Linked DNA regions of Eleftheria terrae. The protein of the gene in region 2 interacts with the protein of the main gene of each other region in a pairwise test. Links are inferred from orthologs where the notes say so. Each region holds a gene or a part of one and is shown on either strand. Other genes may lie near its edges.

Region 1 (9,659 bases), 1.9 Mb from region 2 along the record:
CGAAGGCGACGCTGCCAGCTTCAACACCTCCGTCGGCGCCCGCAAGCTGATCGACATCCTGAAGTCGCTGCCGGCCGACCAGACGGTGTCGCTCTCCGCGGCGCAGAACAAGCTGACGCTGCAAGGCGGCAAGAGCCGCTTCACGCTGCAGACGCTGCCGGCCGAGGATTTCCCGCTGGTGCAGGAGGCCGCCGACTTCGGTCCCGCCTTCGGCGTGCCGCAGAAGACCCTGAAGAGCCTGATCGGCCAAGTGCACTTCGCGATGGCAGTGCATGACATCCGCTACTACCTCAACGGCATCTTGTTCGTGGCCGAAGGCCAGCAGCTGACCCTGGTGGCCACCGACGGGCACCGCCTGGCGCTGGCCAGCGCCACGCTGGAAGTGGAGATGCCACGCCAGGAAGTGATCCTGCCGCGCAAGACCGTGCTGGAGCTGCAGCGGTTGCTGAAGGACGAGGACACGCCGATCGAGATGCGCTTTGCCGGCAACCAGGCGAAGTTCAGCTTCAGCGGCATGGAGTTCGTCACCAAGCTGGTGGAGGGCAAGTTCCCCGACTACAACCGGGTGATCCCGAAGAACCACCGCAACAGCGTCATCCTGGGCCGTGCCCCGCTGCTGGCCAGCCTGCAACGCGCTGCCATCCTGACCAGCGAGAAGTTCAAGGGCGTGCGCCTGAACATCGAGCCGGGCCTGCTGCGCATCGCCTCCAGCAATGCCGAGCAGGAAGAGGCCAAGGAGGAGCTGGAGATCGACTACGGCGGCGACACCATCGAGATCGGCTTCAACGTCACCTACCTGGTGGATGCGCTGGCCAACATGAGCCAGGACATGGTGCAGGTGGAGCTGCAGGACGCCAACAGCTCGGCCCTGCTCACCATTCCGGAGCAGGCCGGCTTCAAGTACGTCGTGATGCCGATGCGGATCTGAGTGCCCGGGGGTGGCCGGGCACCGTGAGCAGCCACCCACTTGAGCGGGCCGCCGGCCCGCTTCAGCGTTTTTGCAAGGAGCCAACGTGCCGAAGCGCCTGGCTCCGCCCGATAGAATCGAGTCCCTCATGAGCGATCAAGCCAACGACCACCCCCTGCAAACGGCAGCCCCTGCCCCGGCCGACACCGGTTACGGCGAAGGCAGCATCCAGATCCTCGAGGGCCTGGAGGCCGTGCGCAAACGGCCGGGCATGTACATCGGTGACACCTCCGACGGTACCGGCCTGCACCATCTGGTCTTCGAGGTGGTCGACAACTCGATCGACGAAGCACTGGCAGGCCATTGCGACGACATCGTCGTCACCATCCATACCGACAACTCGATCAGCGTCATCGACAACGGCCGTGGCATCCCCACCGGCGTGAAGATGGACGACAAGCACGAGCCCAAGCGCAGCGCGGCCGAGATCGCACTGACCGAGCTGCACGCGGGCGGCAAGTTCAACCAGAACAGCTACAAGGTGTCGGGTGGCCTGCACGGCGTGGGCGTGAGCTGCGTGAACGCGCTGAGCAAGTGGCTGCGCCTGACGGTGCGCCGCGAAGGCAAGGTGCACTTCATCGAGTTCCGCAAGGGCGTGCCGCAAGACCGAGTGCTGGAGCAGCGCGACGGCTTCGAGGTCAGCCCGATGAAGATCATCGGCGAGACCGAGAAGCGCGGCACGGAGGTGCACTTCCTGCCCGACGACGAGATCTTCACCAACGTCGACTTCCACTACGACGTGCTGGCCAAGCGCCTGCGCGAGCTGAGCTTCCTGAACAACGGCGTGAAGATCCGCCTGGTCGACGAGCGCAACGCGAAGGAAGACAACTTCGCTTTTGCCGGAGGCGTGAAAGGGTTTGTCGACTTCATCAACCAGGGCAAGAAGATCCTGCACCCGAACGTCTTCCATGCCCAGGGCGACAAGGTGAGCGAGCAGAACACCAATGTCGGCGTCGAAGTGGCGATGCAGTGGAACGACGGCTACAGCGAGAACGTGCTGTGCTTCACCAACAACATCCCCCAGCGTGACGGCGGCACCCACCTGACCGGCTTGCGGGCGGCGATGACGCGGGTCATCAACAAGTACATCGAGGACAACGAACTGGCCAAGAAGGCCAAGGTCGAAGTCAGCGGCGACGACATGCGCGAAGGCCTGGCTTGCGTGGTGAGCGTGAAGGTGCCCGAGCCCAAGTTCAGCAGCCAGACCAAGGACAAGCTGGTGTCCAGCGAGGTGCGCGCCCCGGTGGAAGACATCGTGAGCCGCCTGCTGAACGACTGGCTGCTGGAGAACCCGACCGACGCAAAGATCATCTGCGGCAAGATCGTCGAGGCCGCCCGTGCCCGCGAGGCCGCCCGCAAGGCCCGCGAGATGACCCGCCGCAAGGGGGTGCTCGACGGCCTGGGCCTGCCCGGCAAGCTGGCTGACTGCCAGGAGAAGGATCCGGCGCTCTGCGAGATCTACATCGTCGAGGGCGACTCGGCCGGCGGCTCCGCCAAGCAAGGGCGCGACCGCAAGTTCCAGGCGATCCTGCCGCTGCGCGGCAAGATCCTGAACGTCGAGAAGGCGCGCTACGAGAAGCTGCTGAGCAGCAACGAGATCCTGACGCTGATCACCGCTCTGGGCACCGGCATCGGCAAGACCGGCGCGGGCAATGGCAGTGACGACTTCAACCCGGACAAGCTGCGCTACCACCGCATCATCATCATGACCGATGCGGACGTCGACGGCGCCCACATCCGCACGCTGCTGCTGACCTTCTTCTACCGCCAGATGCCGGAACTGGTGGAGCGTGGCCACATCTACATCGCGCAGCCGCCGCTCTACAAGGTGAAGCAGGGCAAGCACGAGCAGTACCTGAAGGACGCCCACGAGCTGGACGGCTTCATGCTGCGCGTGGCGCTGACCGATGCCGAGCTGCACACCGGGGTCAACGGCACCGTGCTGAAGGGCGAGGCGTTCGAATCGCTGGCGCGCAAGTACGTGCTGGCCGAGAACGTCATCGCCCGCCTGGGCAACTGGATGGATGCCGAAGCCCTGCGCGTGCTGGCCAGCGGCACCGAGATCAACCTCGACACGCCGGAGCAGGCCGAGGCCTCCGCGGTGGCGCTCAAGGGCGCGCTGCACGGCGCCGAGGTGGCGGCCGAGCTGGACGCGCGGCTCGACAAGTGGGTGCTGCGCATCAGCCGCAAGCACCACGGCAACATCAAGAGCAGCGTGATCAACGCCGACTTCGTGCATGGGGCCGACTACGAGGTGCTGAGCACGGCCGGCAAGACCTTCAAGGGCCTGCTGGGCGAGGACGCGGTCATCAAGAAGGGCGAAGGCGAGAAGCAGAAGGAACAGAAGGTCCGCGACTTCCGTGAAGCGATGCAGTGGCTGATGGGCCAGGCCGAGAACAGCGTGGGCCGCCAGCGCTACAAGGGCCTGGGCGAGATGAACCCGGAGCAGCTGTGGGAAACCACGATGGATCCGAACGTGCGCCGCCTGCTGCGCGTGCAGATCGAGGATGCCATCGAGGCAGACCGGGTCTTCACGATGCTGATGGGCGACGAGGTGGAGCCGCGCCGGGTGTTCATCGAGAGCAATGCGTTGAGGGCGGCGAACATCGACGTGTGAGGCCGCCGCCGGGTGCGACACCGGCGTTCGCATGGGACGGTTCGGCGTCCTGGCCGCACGTGGCGGCCAGGGCGGCCTGGTCGCTCAAGGGCCGCTTGTGGTGCACGAATACACCCGCCCGGTGTCGCTGTTGCGGCTGGTATCGAGCTTGGGGGCGACAAGGCAGCCACCCGCTTCCGGGGCACAGCCGACCGTTGTCGCGCGGCGTCCTGCCGGGCAGCGCGTCCTGCGCGTCCCCGGATGTTCCTGTGCCGGTGGCCGGGCGGCTGACACGCAGGCCGGGGTGGCCCGGGGTCGAGTCCGGGTACGGACGCGGACGTGCTGCGTTTGACGGGTGAAGGAAGGCCGCGGTCGTCGAGCCGCGCGCATGCTTGCCAGGCACCGAATTGCCAGGCACTGAAGCCCTGCTTCAAGGGCCGACCTGCCCCGCTGGCCGCTTCAGGCCTCTGGCCGTTCGCCGTTCGCCGTTCGCCGGGCAGCCGGGCAGCCGGGCAGCCGGGCAGCCGGGCAGCCGGGCAGCCGGGCGACTTCGCTGCCCTCAGTGCCCGGGTGCCAGGCGCCGCGGAAAGCCGGGCGAGACCGGCTCCAACGGCAAGGGCCTGCGCCGGCCGTGCCGGCCCCGGCGTCACACCCCCACCAGCTGCTGCAACTGTGCGGTCGGCAGCGCGCCCGAGTGGGAGCCGTACTGGCCGGTCGTGGCGTGGCGGAAGTACAGCATGGGCACGCTCTCGGCGCCCAGTTTCTTGAACAGCTCGGTGTTGGCTTCCACCTTGGCGCGGGTCGCCTCGTCGGGCGCGGGTGCGGACAGTGCGGCCCGTTGGGCCACCTGGGCCTCGTGCCGCTCCATCGCCTCGACGGGTTGCGGTGCAGACAGGATGGCTGCTGCCAGCGGCATCGACTGTGCGCCCAGCAATTGCACCGGGATCCATACCATCTTGAGCCGCCCGAGCAAGGGCTTGGATTCCGCCCACAAGGTGGCGCAATGAGGGCATTGCGGGTCGAAGAAGACATAGACCGTGTTGGCCGCCATCGCTTGCCCCACCTGCACGCCGGTAGCGCCGGCGGCCAGCTTGTAGGCCTCTTCAGCCGTGGGTGGGGGCGTGGCGGCCGCGGTCGGCGGCGCATCGCGCTCGGAACAGGCGGTCAGCACAGCGCCGCCCAGCAGGGCGGCAGCGAGGAAGGTTCTGCGTTGGAGTGAGCTCACGATGTGGGTACCGCGAAGGGCTGGCTGGATGGCCGGGCTAGCGCCGGCCGATGAAGGCGCTCACCTTACCTCCAAATGCCGGCGGCGTGGCAGTCCGACGGCCAGGCGCCGCTGCCGGGCCGCCATTCGATGCACGAGCCGCCGTCGTGCCGCTGCGCTGGCCCGTGCACGGCGAGTCGCTGCCGACCCGGCGGCCACCCGTGCCGACCGACGCATCCCGCTCTGTCATCCCTGCCAGCTTCACCCCCCTGGCCGATCCTTCACAATTTGACACCTCGCATTCCCCACCTTACACCACGGTGCGCCTCCCGGACCATCCAACGATTGCCGCCAGGGCCGGGCTGCCAGCACCGCCCGGCATCCCCGTGCTGCCACAGCCAGCGGCTGATGTCGAACGTCGCGCCCGCATCCGCCTGGCCCAGCTGCACCTCTACGTCGACAACCACCTCACCGACAAGTACCTGGCGCCACCGCTTGCGGTGATGGCCGCGGTGCTGCTCACGCGCTGGCTGCCCACCTGGCAGGCGCTGGTCTTCGGCGCCGTGGAGCTGGCGGTGATTGCCGGCTACATCACCTGCTACCACCGCTTTCGCGCCGCCAATGCGACGCCGGCCGAGGAGCGGCGCTGGGCGCGCCGCATCGGCATGGCGCATGGGGCCCACATGCTGGTCTGGTCGTCCGTCGTCGTCTGGGGCTGGGTGCCGACCGATTTCAGCAGCCTGATCTTCACGATGCTGATCCACCTGGGGCTGATCTCGCTGACGGCCGCCATGAGCAATCCGCACCGCGACCTGCTGTTGATGGACATGGCCATCCCCTTCGTGGCCCTGCTGCTGCCGCCGCTGTTCAGCGACGGCGCCTTCAGCCTGGGGCTGGCGCTGCTGGGGCTGTTCTACAGCACCTTGATGCTGTGGGTGGCGCTGAAGATCCACCAGACGACGGCCGAAGCGACCGAGTTGCGACTGCGCAATGAGGAGCTCATCGCCCGGCTCGAGCACCAGGCGGCGCGGGATCCGCTCACTGGCGTGGCGAGCCGCAGCCACCTGCTGGCCACCGGGCATGCCGAGATCCGCCGCGCCAGCCGCCATGGCCATCCGCTGGCCTTGCTGATGCTCGATATCGATCATTTCAAGGCGATCAACGACAGCTGCGGGCACCTCGCCGGCGACCGTGTCATCCAGGCCATCGCCCAGGCCTGCGTGCCGGCCCTGCGCAGTGGCGACTGCCTGGGCCGCCTGGGCGGCGAGGAGTTTGCGGTGGTCCTGCCCGACACCGACCTGGCCGCCGCCATGGCGGTGGCCGAGCGGCTGCGGGAAACGGTGGCGGCCCTGCAGCTTCACCACGAGGAGCGGCGCCTGGCACTGACGGTGAGCATCGGCGTGGCCCTGCTTGAATCACCCGGGGAGGCGCTGTCCCACCTGCTGCACCGGGCAGACACCGCGATGTACCGCGCCAAGGCGGAGGGCCGCAACTGCGTCAAGGCGGCGCCACCCTCCGGCATGGCGCGTCCGGCGTGCCCGGTGGGCGCGCACGCAGTGATGCCCTGAAAGCAGCGGCACGGCGGCGCCCACCGGCCGCCAGCCCGGTGCAGCGGCGGGAGGCGCGTGACATCATGTGGTGCAGGCAGTGAACCGGCATCTGCCGGTTCGCGCCCCACCCTTCGCCACCCGGGAGCCGCCAGTGAAGCTTTACTACAACCCCCAGAGCCGGGCCACCATTGCCAAATGGATGCTCGATGAGTGCCAGGCCGACTACGAGCTGGTGCACATCGACTTCCAGAAACGCGAGCACAAGACGCCGGAGTTCCTGAAGATCAACCCTGCCGGCAAGCTGCCGGCCCTGGTGGATGGTGACGTGCGGGTCTTCGAATGCCCGGCCATCTGCCTCTACCTTGCCGAGAAATACCCAGAGGCCCGCCTGGCGCCCGCGGTCGGCACGCCCGAGCGAGGCCGCTACCTGTCCCTGATGGTGTTCGCCACCGCGCAGCTGGAACCGTCCATGGGAGACGCCCTGCTGAAGCAGGACACCCTGCCGCAGCGCGGCTGGAACAACTTCGAGGCAACACAGGACGCGGTGGAACAGGAGCTCGGCGACGGGCCTTACCTGTTCGGCGACTGGTTCACCGCCGCGGACGTGGTGATCGGCTCGATGTTCATCTGGCGGCGCCTGTGGGGCGGTGGCAGCCTGCCCGAGCGTCCTCGGCTGAAGGCTTATGTCGACCGGCTGCTGCAGCGGCCCGAGGGGCTCAAGCCGAGACAGTGAGATCGCGGCAAGGCCGCTGCGGCGCCTGCCCTGCGGCCGGCAGACGCTGATGGCCGGCCGAGCTGCTCAGTACTCGTCGGAGCGGCGGGCACTGCCCTTCACTTGCTCTGCGGGGTAGCGCACTTCATTGCGATCCATCTTGGCATTGGCAGCCTCTACCAGGTCGAAGCCCAGGCCGTCGGCCAGCCGCAGCAGGTAGATGAACACGTCGGCCGCCTCGTCGCGGATGCGCAGCAGGCGTTCGGGGCCGGGCGCCCGGCTCTCGGCCTCGGTCAGCCACTGGAATTCGGCCACCAGTTCGCCGGTCTCGCCGGCCACCGCCATGGCCAGGTTCTTGGGCGAGTGAAAGGGCTGCCATTCGCGGATCGCGGCGAACTCGCGCAGGCGCTGCGTCAATGCAGCCAGGGTGTCTGGGGTCATGCGGGTACTCTATCCTCTGGCGCATCTTCCTTCAGGAGCCCCCATGTCGCGCGACGCCATCGAGATCGAAACCGCCCCCCACCCCCGTGCTGCCATCATCGTGCTGCATGGCCTGGGCGCCGACGGCAGCGATTTCGTCCCCATCGCCCAGGAGCTCGACCTCGCCGCGGTCGGCCCGGTGCGTTTCGTGTTTCCCCACGCGCCGGTGCGACCGGTCACCATCAACGGCGGCTACCAGATGCCGGCCTGGTACGACATCCTGGGCACCGACCTGGTCCGCCGCGAGGACGAAAGCGGCCTGCGTGAATCGCACACCACGGTGCAGTCGCTGATCGCGCGCGAGCAGGCGCGCGGCATTCCAGCCTCGCGCATCGTGCTGGCGGGCTTCTCGCAAGGCTGTGCGGTGGCGTTGATGGCCGGGCTGCGGCATCCCGAACGCCTCGCCGGGCTGGTGGGCCTGTCGGGCTACCTGCCGCTGGCTGAAAAAACGGCGGCCGAGCGCCATGTCGCCAATGCCGAGCTGCCGATCTTCCTAGCCCATGGGCGACACGACCCGGTGGTGCCGCATGCGCGCGGCACCGCCACTCGGGATGCCCTGGCTGCCCTGGGCTATCGGGTCGAATGGCAGGACTACGACATGGAGCATTCGGTCTGCATGGAAGAGATTGCCGACCTCAACCGCTGGCTGCTGCGCATGCTGGCCTGAGAGGAGTGCCGACGATGCACCTGGTGCAGTTGCTGCTGCCGCTGTGCGACGAACAAGGCCACCGTTTCGAGACGGCGCTTTTTGCCCAGGTGAGGCAGGAGCTGGTGGAGCGCTTCGGTGGCCTCACCGCGTACACCCGCGCGCCCGCCCGCGGCGTGTGGGCGCCAGACGACGGCCAGCCCGTGCACGATGATCTGGTGGTCTATGAAGTGATGGCCGAAACGCTCGACCGTGCCTGGTGGAAGGCCTACCGCAAGGACCTCGAGCGCCGCTTCCGCCAGGACAGCCTGGTGGTGCGCGCCCATGCCGTGACACTGCTGTAGCGCTTGCGGCCCCACCGCGTCCCCCGCGTGGCACGCCTGGCGGCCACGCACGGGGCGTTTCCAATCCCGCCCCGCCGCCCCTGCATCCCCCAGCCCGGTGGCTTGACGCCCCGCTACCCGCTCGATTAATCTATTAACCAATAAGTTAATTAACTACATATCAGCGGTGACAGCGGGCGGTGCGACCGACCAACCGACCGATCGTCTGCCTTCCTGCCTGCCTCGCCGGCGCCTTCGGAGAAATTCCTGATGTCCTCCCCGCTTCCCGCTTCCGGGCTGCACAGCCATCGCGTGCAAGCCTCCACGGTGGCTGACCTGTGCCGCGGCGAAGTGCGCTGGGCGCCGGTCAAGTCGCTCTGGTTCATGGGCATGGCGGGCGCCGCCTTGCTGGGCGGGTGGGCCTGGTTCAGCTGGGGGGCCCTGGCCTTGTTCGTCGTGGCGACCGGGCTGGTACTGCTGCTCGGCCATTCGCTCGGCAGCCATCGCAAGCTCATCCATGACAGCTTCGAGTGCCCTCGCTGGCTGGAACGGCTGCTGGTGTGGATGGGCGTGCAGGTGGGACTGGCCGGCCCGCTGGGCCTGTTGCGCCAGCACGAGCTGCGCGACTATGCCCAGCGCCTGCCCGACTGCCATCCCTATCTGCGCCATGGCCGCCCCCTGCTGCTGGACGCGTGGTGGCAGCTCAACTGCGAGCTGCAACTGCAGCACCCACCCCAGATTCACATCGAGCCGCGCCTTGCCGACGACCCGTTCTACCGCTGGCTGGAGCGCACCTGGATGCTCCAGCAGCTGCCGCTGGCACTGTTGTTCCTGGCCTGGGGCGGCTGGGGCTTCGTGTGCTGGGGCGTGTGCGCGCGCATCACGGCGGGCGTCGGCGGCCACTGGCTGATCGGCTACTTCGCCCACAACCATGGCGGGATGCACTACCGGGTGGACGGCGCGGCCGTGCAGGGTCGCAACATCCGCCTGACCTCGCTGCTGACGATGGGCGAGTGCTGGCACAACAACCATCACGCCTATCCCGGATCGGCCCGCCTTGGCCTGTTCCCCGGCGAATGGGATCCCGGCTGGTGGACCCTGCGGCTGCTGCAGCGCGTGGGGCTCGTGGGGCGCATGCGGCTGCCCGAGCACCTGCCAGCGCGGCCCGAGCTGCAGGCTGT
Region 2 (6,561 bases):
GGCTGCTTGTGGATCGAGCTGAAGTAGGCGAAGGCCAGCAGATGGGGCAGGTGGCTGACGGCCGCGAAGGCGGCGTCATGGTTCTCGGGGCTCATCTTGAGCACCTGGGCGCCGATGGCGGCCCACACGTCGGTGGCCTTCTGCAGCAGCTTGGGTTCGGTCTGCGGCAGGGGCGTCAGGATGACCTGGCGGCCCGAGTACAGCAGCGGGTCGGCGTTCTCGACGCCCGACACTTCCTTGCCGGCGATGGGATGGGCGGGCACGAAGCAGTCGGCCCGGTCCTTCAGGACCCGGCGCGCGGCGTCAACGACGTCGCGCTTGGTGGAGCCGACGTCCATGAACAGCACGCCCGGCTCGACCAGGTGCCGGATGGCCTTGAAGGTCGCCTCCGAGGCGGCCACCGGCACCGAGATCAGGACCAGGTCCGATCCGGAGACGGCCAGCAGCGCCGATTCGGCGGCGATGTCGATGACGCCCAGGCGCTTGGCCTTTTCCGTCGTGGAGGGTGATTTGCTGTAGCCGATGACACGCTTGACCAGGCCGGCGCGCTTGAGCGCCAGCGCGAAGGATCCGCCCATCAGTCCACAGCCGATCACGCCGAGTTGATTGAACATCTGTGCAAACTCCGGCAGCTCAGTGCACGTCGATCGGGTAGGTGCCGAGCAGCTTGAAGAAGGCGCACACCGCGCGCAGCTCCTTCAGCGCAGCGGCCACGTGCGTTTCGTCGGGATGGCCCTGCAGGTCGATGTAGAAGTAGTACTCCCACTGGCCCGAGCGCGCCGGGCGCGACTCGAAGCGGCTCATCGACACGCCGTGCTGCTTCAGTGGCACCAGCATGTCGTGCACCGCGCCGGGGCGGTTCACCACCGACACCACAAGGCTGGTGCAGTCGTGGCCCGAGGCCTTGGGCTGGGGATGGCTTTCCGGCCGCGTCACGATGGCAAAGCGGGTGCGGTTGTGCGGGTCGTCCTGGATCGCCGGCGACACCACATGCAGTCCGTACTCGCTGGCCGCGCGCTCGCTGGCGATGGCCGCCAGCGCCGGGTTCTCCGCCGCCAGGCGGGCCCCTTCGGCATTGCTGGAAACCGGCCGGCGCTCGATGTTGGGCAGGTGGTTGCTGAGCCAGCCATGGCATTGGGCCAGGGCCTGCGGGTGGGCGCAGACCGCCTCGATCTCCTTGAGGCCGTTTTCGCGCCGCAGCAGGTTGTGCCGCACGAACAGGCTGGTCTCGCCGATGATGAACAGCGGCGTGGTGAGGAACAGGTCGAGCGACCGGGCCACCACACCCTCGGTCGAGTTCTCGACCGGCACCACGCCGAAATCGGCTGCGCCGGCGGTGGTCGTGCGGAACACCTCGTCGATGCTCGCGCAGGGCACCTTCACGATGGAGGCGCCAAAGAAACCCAGGGCCGCCAGCTCGCTGAAGGTGCCGGCCGGGCCGAGGTAGGCCACCCGCGTCGGCGTTTCCAGCGCCCGGCAGGCCGACATGATCTCGCGCCAGATGGGGGCGACCGAGTCGGTCTGCAGCGGGCCGCCGTTGACGGCCTTGAGCCCGTCGATCACCTGCGCCTCGCGCTCGGGGCGGAACACCACCGAGCCTTCCTTCTTCTTCAGCTCGCCAACCGCCTGGGCCAGCGCGGCGCGTCGGTTGAGCAGCGCCAGCAGTTCGCGGTCGACCGAGTCGATCTGCGTGCGCAGCGAAAGGAGGTCTTCGGGGGACATGTGTTCAGCCATGGCGAGCCGCAAATTCTCGCATGTAGTCCACCAAGGCCTGCACACCTTCGAGCGGCATCGCGTTGTAGAGGCTGGCGCGCATGCCGCCGACGCTCTTGTGGCCTTTCAGCTGCAGCAGGCCGCGTTCCTTGGCGCCGGCCAGGAAGGCCTCGTTGTGGCTGTCGTCCGGCAGGAAGAACGGCAGGTTCATGCGGGAGCGGGCGGCCGGCGCCACCGTGTTGCGGTAGAAGCCCGAGGCGTCGATGTAGTCGTACAACAGCGTGGCCTTGGCGATATTGCGCTGCTCCATCGCCGCCACGCCGCCCTGGCGCTTGAGCCACTGGAAGACCAGGCCCGCCAGGTAGATGGCATAGGTCGGCGGGGTGTTGTACATCGACTGGTTGTCCGCCACCGTCTTGTAGTCGAAGGCGGAAGGGCAGACCGGCAGGGCATGGCCCAGCAGGTCCTCGCGCACGATCACCAGCGTCAGGCCGGCCGGGCCGATGTTCTTCTGCGCACCGGCGAAGGCCAGGCCGACGCGGCTCCAGTCGATGGACCGGGTGGCGATGTGGGAGGAGCAGTCGATCACCAGGGCGGCGTCGCTGCCCAGGCCCTTGAGGTCGGGCAACTCGGAGAACTCCACCCCGTGGATGGTCTCGTTGGTGCACAGGTGCACATAGGCCGCCTGCGGCCGCAGCTGCCAGCTGGCTGGCGCGGGCAGGCTGGTGTGGTCGTCGGCCTCGTTGCTGGCGGCTACCGCGCTGTCGCAATAGCGCTTCGCTTCCTTATAGGACTTCTGCGACCAGCTGCCCGTGACGACGAAGTCCGCCTGGCCACCGCGCGAGAGGTTCATCGGCACGATGGCGTTCTCGGCCAGGCCGCCGCCCTGCATGAACAGCACCTTGAACTGCGGCGGCACGGCCAGCAGCTCGCGCAGGTCGGTCTCGGCCTGGTCACGGATGGACATGAACTCGCGACCGCGGTGGCTCATCTCCATCACGCTCATGCCGCTGCCATGCCAGTCGAGCATCTCGTCGGCGGCTTGTTGCAGCACTTCCGGCGGCAGGGTGGCCGGGCCGGCGGAAAAGTTGTACGGACGCTTCATGTCGGCGGGGGCCTTACTTCTTGGGCTTGGCGGGGGCGCTGGCGGGCGCGGGCGGCTGTTCCGGCAGGCCGAGGTGCTTGCGGATGTTCGCTTGCAGCGTGCGGATCTTGGGCTCCACGCTCGGGCGGGTGTCCTCGACCAGCTTCTGGCTCAGGTTCTTCTGCACTTCAGGCAGGACCTGCTGGTACTTCTTATAGGCCGGCGATTCGAGCCAGGCGATGATCTGCTTCAGCTCGTCTTCGCTGAACTTCTCCTCCAGCGCGGTGCCCAGCGTGCCGGGCGAGAGCTTGACGGCGCGCTCGCGCACCAACGCGCTGGCTTCCTCGGCGTACTTCTTCACGTCGGCCTCGATGGCCTGCGCGGCCGCCTGGCGCTTGGCTTCCGGCACCTGCGTGCGCAACAGCTGGCCGGCTTCCTGCATCAGCTGGGCGGCCGGTTGTTCGGCAATGCTGCGCGCCAGGGCTTCCACCGCGGGCTGCTGGATCTGCACGATCTTCTGGGCCAGTTCCTTCTTGCTCTGGGCGGCGGCCGGCAACGCCAGACCACCGAGGGCGAGGGCAAGGGCGGAGCAGGCGAAGACACGGGACATGGACATGGAAGCCTCCTGAAGTTGAACTGTGCCACGCGCGCAGCCAACCTGCTGCGCGGCGCGGAATCTTTGGAAAAAGAGGTGAGCGAGGCGCGCGCTCACTCCTCGGTGGTGCCTGCCGCCTCGGCGCCGTCCTCGGTGCCGGGCTCGGCGACCTTGTCGGCGGCGTCGTTCTCGACGATGCGTTGCAGGCCGCTCAGCTTGGAGCCGTCGTCGAGCGCGATGAGCGTGACGCCCTGCGTTGCGCGGCCCAGTTCACGGATCTCCGAAACACGGGTTCGCACCAGCACGCCCTTGTCGGTGATCAGCATGATCTCGTCCTCGGCGCGCACCAGCGTGGCGGCCACCACCTTGCCGTTGCGCTCGGACTGCTGGATGGCGATCATGCCCTTCGTGCCGCGGCCATGCCGGGTGTACTCGACGATGGAGGTGCGCTTGCCGTAGCCGTTCTCGGTGGCGGTGAGCACGCTCTGCGACTCGTCTTCGGCCACCAGCATCGCAATGACGCTCTGGCCTTCCTCCAGCGTCATGCCGCGCACGCCGCGGGCCTGGCGGCCCATGGAGCGGACATCGTTCTCGTCGAAGCGCACCGCCTTGCCGCCGTCGCTGAACAGCATCACGTCGTGCTTGCCGTCGGTGAGCGCGGCACCGATGAGGAAGTCGCCCTCGTCCAGGTCGACCGCGATGATGCCGGCCTTGCGCGGGTTGCTGAACTCGTCGAGCGCGGTCTTCTTGACCGTGCCCTGCGCGGTGCTCATGAAGACGTAGTGGTCAGCCGGGAAGCTGCGGAACTCGCCGGTGAGCGGCAGCACGACGTTGATCTTCTCGCCCTGCTGCAGCGGGAACATGTTGACGATGGGGCGCCCGCGCGAGTTGCGCGAGCCCTGCGGCACTTCCCAGACCTTGAGCCAGTACACCCGGCCCCGGTTGCTGAAGCACAGGATGTAGTCGTGCGTGTTGGCGATGAAGAGCTGGTCGATCCAGTCGTCTTCCTTCGTCGCGGTGGCCTGCTTGCCGCGGCCGCCGCGGCGCTGCGCGCGGTATTCGGCCACCGGCTGGCTCTTGATGTAGCCGGTATGGCTGAGCGTGACGACCATGTCGGTCGGCGCGATCAGGTCCTCGGTATCGAGCTCGTAGGCGTTGTGCTCGACCACGCTGCGGCGGGCGCCGACCTTGGTCTGGCCGAACTCCTGCTTGATGGCGGTCAGCTCCTCGCTGATGATGAAGGTGACACGCTCGGGCTTGGACAGGATGTCGAGCAGGTCGGCGATGTGGGCCATGACCTCCTTGTACTCGCCAATGATCTTGTCCTGCTCCAGCCCGGTCAGGCGTTGCAGGCGCATCTGCAGGATCTCGCCGGCCTGGTCGTCGGACAGCCGGTAGAGGCCGTCGGCCTGCAGGCCGTATTGGGTCGGCAGGCCCTCGGGGCGATAGGCAGCGCGGCCGGTCTCGGAGTCGGAGGCACGTGCGAGCATCTCGCGCACCAGCGATGAATCCCAAGAGCGGTTCATCAGCTCCTGGCGTGCAATGGGCGGGGTCGGCGAGTTCTTGATGATCGCGATGAACTCGTCGATGTTGGCCAGCGCCACTGCCAGGCCTTCCAGCACATGGCCGCGTTCACGGGCCTTGCGCAGTTCGTAGACGGTGCGGCGGGTCACCACCTCGCGGCGGTGTTCCAGGAAGATGGACAGCAGGTCCTTGAGGTTGCAGAGCTTGGGCTGGCCGTCGACCAGCGCGACCATGTTGATGCCGAAGGTGTCCTGCAGCTGGGTCTGCTTGTAGAGGTTGTTCAGCACCACCTCGGGGACTTCACCGCGCTTGAGCTCGATCACCACCCGCATGCCCGACTTGTCGGACTCGTCCTGGATGTGGCTGATGCCTTCGATCTTCTTCTCGTTGACCAGCTCGGCGATGCGCTCCAGCAGGTTCTTCTTGTTCACCTGATAGGGAATCTCGTCGACGATGATCGACTGCCGCGAGCCCTTGTCGATGTCCTCGAAGTGGCACTTCGCGCGCATCACCACCTTGCCGCGGCCCGTGCGATAGCCGTCGCGCACCCCGGACAAGCCGTAGATGATGCCGGCGGTCGGGAAGTCGGGCGCCGGGATGATCTCCATCAACTCGTCGATGGACGACTCCGGGTTCTTCAGCAGGTGCAGGCAGGCATCCACCACCTCGTTGAGGTTGTGGGGCGGGATGTTGGTGGCCATGCCGACTGCGATGCCGGCCGAGCCGTTCACCAGCAGGTTGGGCAGGCGCGTCGGCAGCACCAGCGGCTCCTTCTCGGAGCCGTCGTAGTTGGGGCCGAAGTCCACCGTCTCCTTGTCGATGTCGGCCAGCATCTCGTGCGCGATCTTGGCCAGGCGGATTTCGGTGTACCGCATGGCCGCGGCGTTGTCGCCGTCCACCGAGCCGAAGTTGCCCTGGCCGTCGACCAGCATGTGGCGCAGCGAGAAGTCCTGGGCCATGCGCACGATGGTGTCGTACACCGCTGAGTCGCCGTGCGGGTGGTACTTACCGATGACGTCACCGACGATACGAGCCGACTTCTTGTAGGGGCGGTTCCAGTCGTTGTTCAGCTCGTGCATGGCGAACAGGACCCGCCGGTGGACCGGCTTCAGGCCGTCGCGGGCGTCGGGGAGGGCCCGACCGACGATCACGCTCATGGCGTAATCGAGATACGAGCGCCGCATCTCCTCTTCGAGGCTGATGGGCAGGGTTTCTTTAGCGAACTGAGTCATGCGGTCCCTGAAATCGACGATGCAACGGGGCGGGTGCTCGATGGCGGCGGCGTTAAGCGCCGAGAACCCAGCATTCTAATTGGGGCTTGTTGTGGCAGTCGCGCAACATGCTCTGCCCACGTACCCGCCCCTATAGACAAAAACTTGTCCATGTGACGTGCTATGGCACAATGATTTGTCGATAGGGCAACCCGCGCGTAACTGCGCGTTTCCATTAAGCCGTCCGATCTTTTACTGGACGTTTTACGCAGTCCGTCTGCGGCTTTTCTTGAGAGGAGAAACATGAACAAACTCAACAAAGTGGCGATGCTGTTTGCCTCGGCCGCATTGGCTACCGGTGCTCTGGCGCAATCGGTCGACAACTGGCGCAACGTCGATGGCAATGTTTGGAAGAACGGCACCAACGAACTGTG

The links.
Region 1: the proteins of gyrA (region 2) and gyrB interact in binary tests that used the Escherichia coli proteins (3 or more experiments, as listed by UniProt). The link is inferred for Eleftheria terrae from one-to-one orthologs.

The regions. Positions count from the first base shown.
Region 1 is NZ_CP106951.1:3,481,850-3,491,508, reverse strand. What follows is about bases 715-3,819. They hold gyrB (DNA topoisomerase (ATP-hydrolyzing) subunit B), read left to right. Parts: upstream 715-1,055; coding sequence 1,056-3,584; downstream 3,585-3,819. Other genes in these bases: dnaN (DNA polymerase III subunit beta), read left to right, coding at 715-928. Outside these bases: more of dnaN, read left to right, coding at 1-714; N7L95_RS15445 (thioredoxin domain-containing protein), read right to left, coding at 4,210-4,788; N7L95_RS15440 (GGDEF domain-containing protein), read left to right, coding at 4,935-6,335; N7L95_RS15435 (glutathione S-transferase family protein), read left to right, coding at 6,469-7,050; N7L95_RS15430 (nucleotide pyrophosphohydrolase), read right to left, coding at 7,117-7,470; N7L95_RS15425 (alpha/beta hydrolase), read left to right, coding at 7,514-8,176; N7L95_RS15420 (hypothetical protein), read left to right, coding at 8,191-8,499; N7L95_RS15415 (acyl-CoA desaturase), read left to right, coding at 8,749-9,659. UniProt on the Escherichia coli protein: DNA gyrase negatively supercoils closed circular double-stranded DNA in an ATP-dependent manner to maintain chromosomes in an underwound state.
Region 2 is NZ_CP106951.1:1,592,108-1,598,668, reverse strand. The notes cover bases 3,306-6,494. They hold gyrA (DNA gyrase subunit A), read right to left. Parts: upstream 6,149-6,494; coding sequence 3,506-6,148; downstream 3,306-3,505. Other genes in these bases: ompA (outer membrane protein OmpA), read left to right, coding at 6,431-6,494; N7L95_RS07015 (DUF2059 domain-containing protein), read right to left, coding at 3,306-3,413. In the rest of the region: N7L95_RS07030 (prephenate dehydrogenase), read right to left, coding at 1-614; pheA (prephenate dehydratase), read right to left, coding at 634-1,722; serC (3-phosphoserine/phosphohydroxythreonine transaminase), read right to left, coding at 1,727-2,818; more of N7L95_RS07015, read right to left, coding at 2,832-3,305; more of ompA, read left to right, coding at 6,495-6,561. UniProt on the Escherichia coli protein: A type II topoisomerase that negatively supercoils closed circular double-stranded (ds) DNA in an ATP-dependent manner to maintain chromosomes in an underwound state.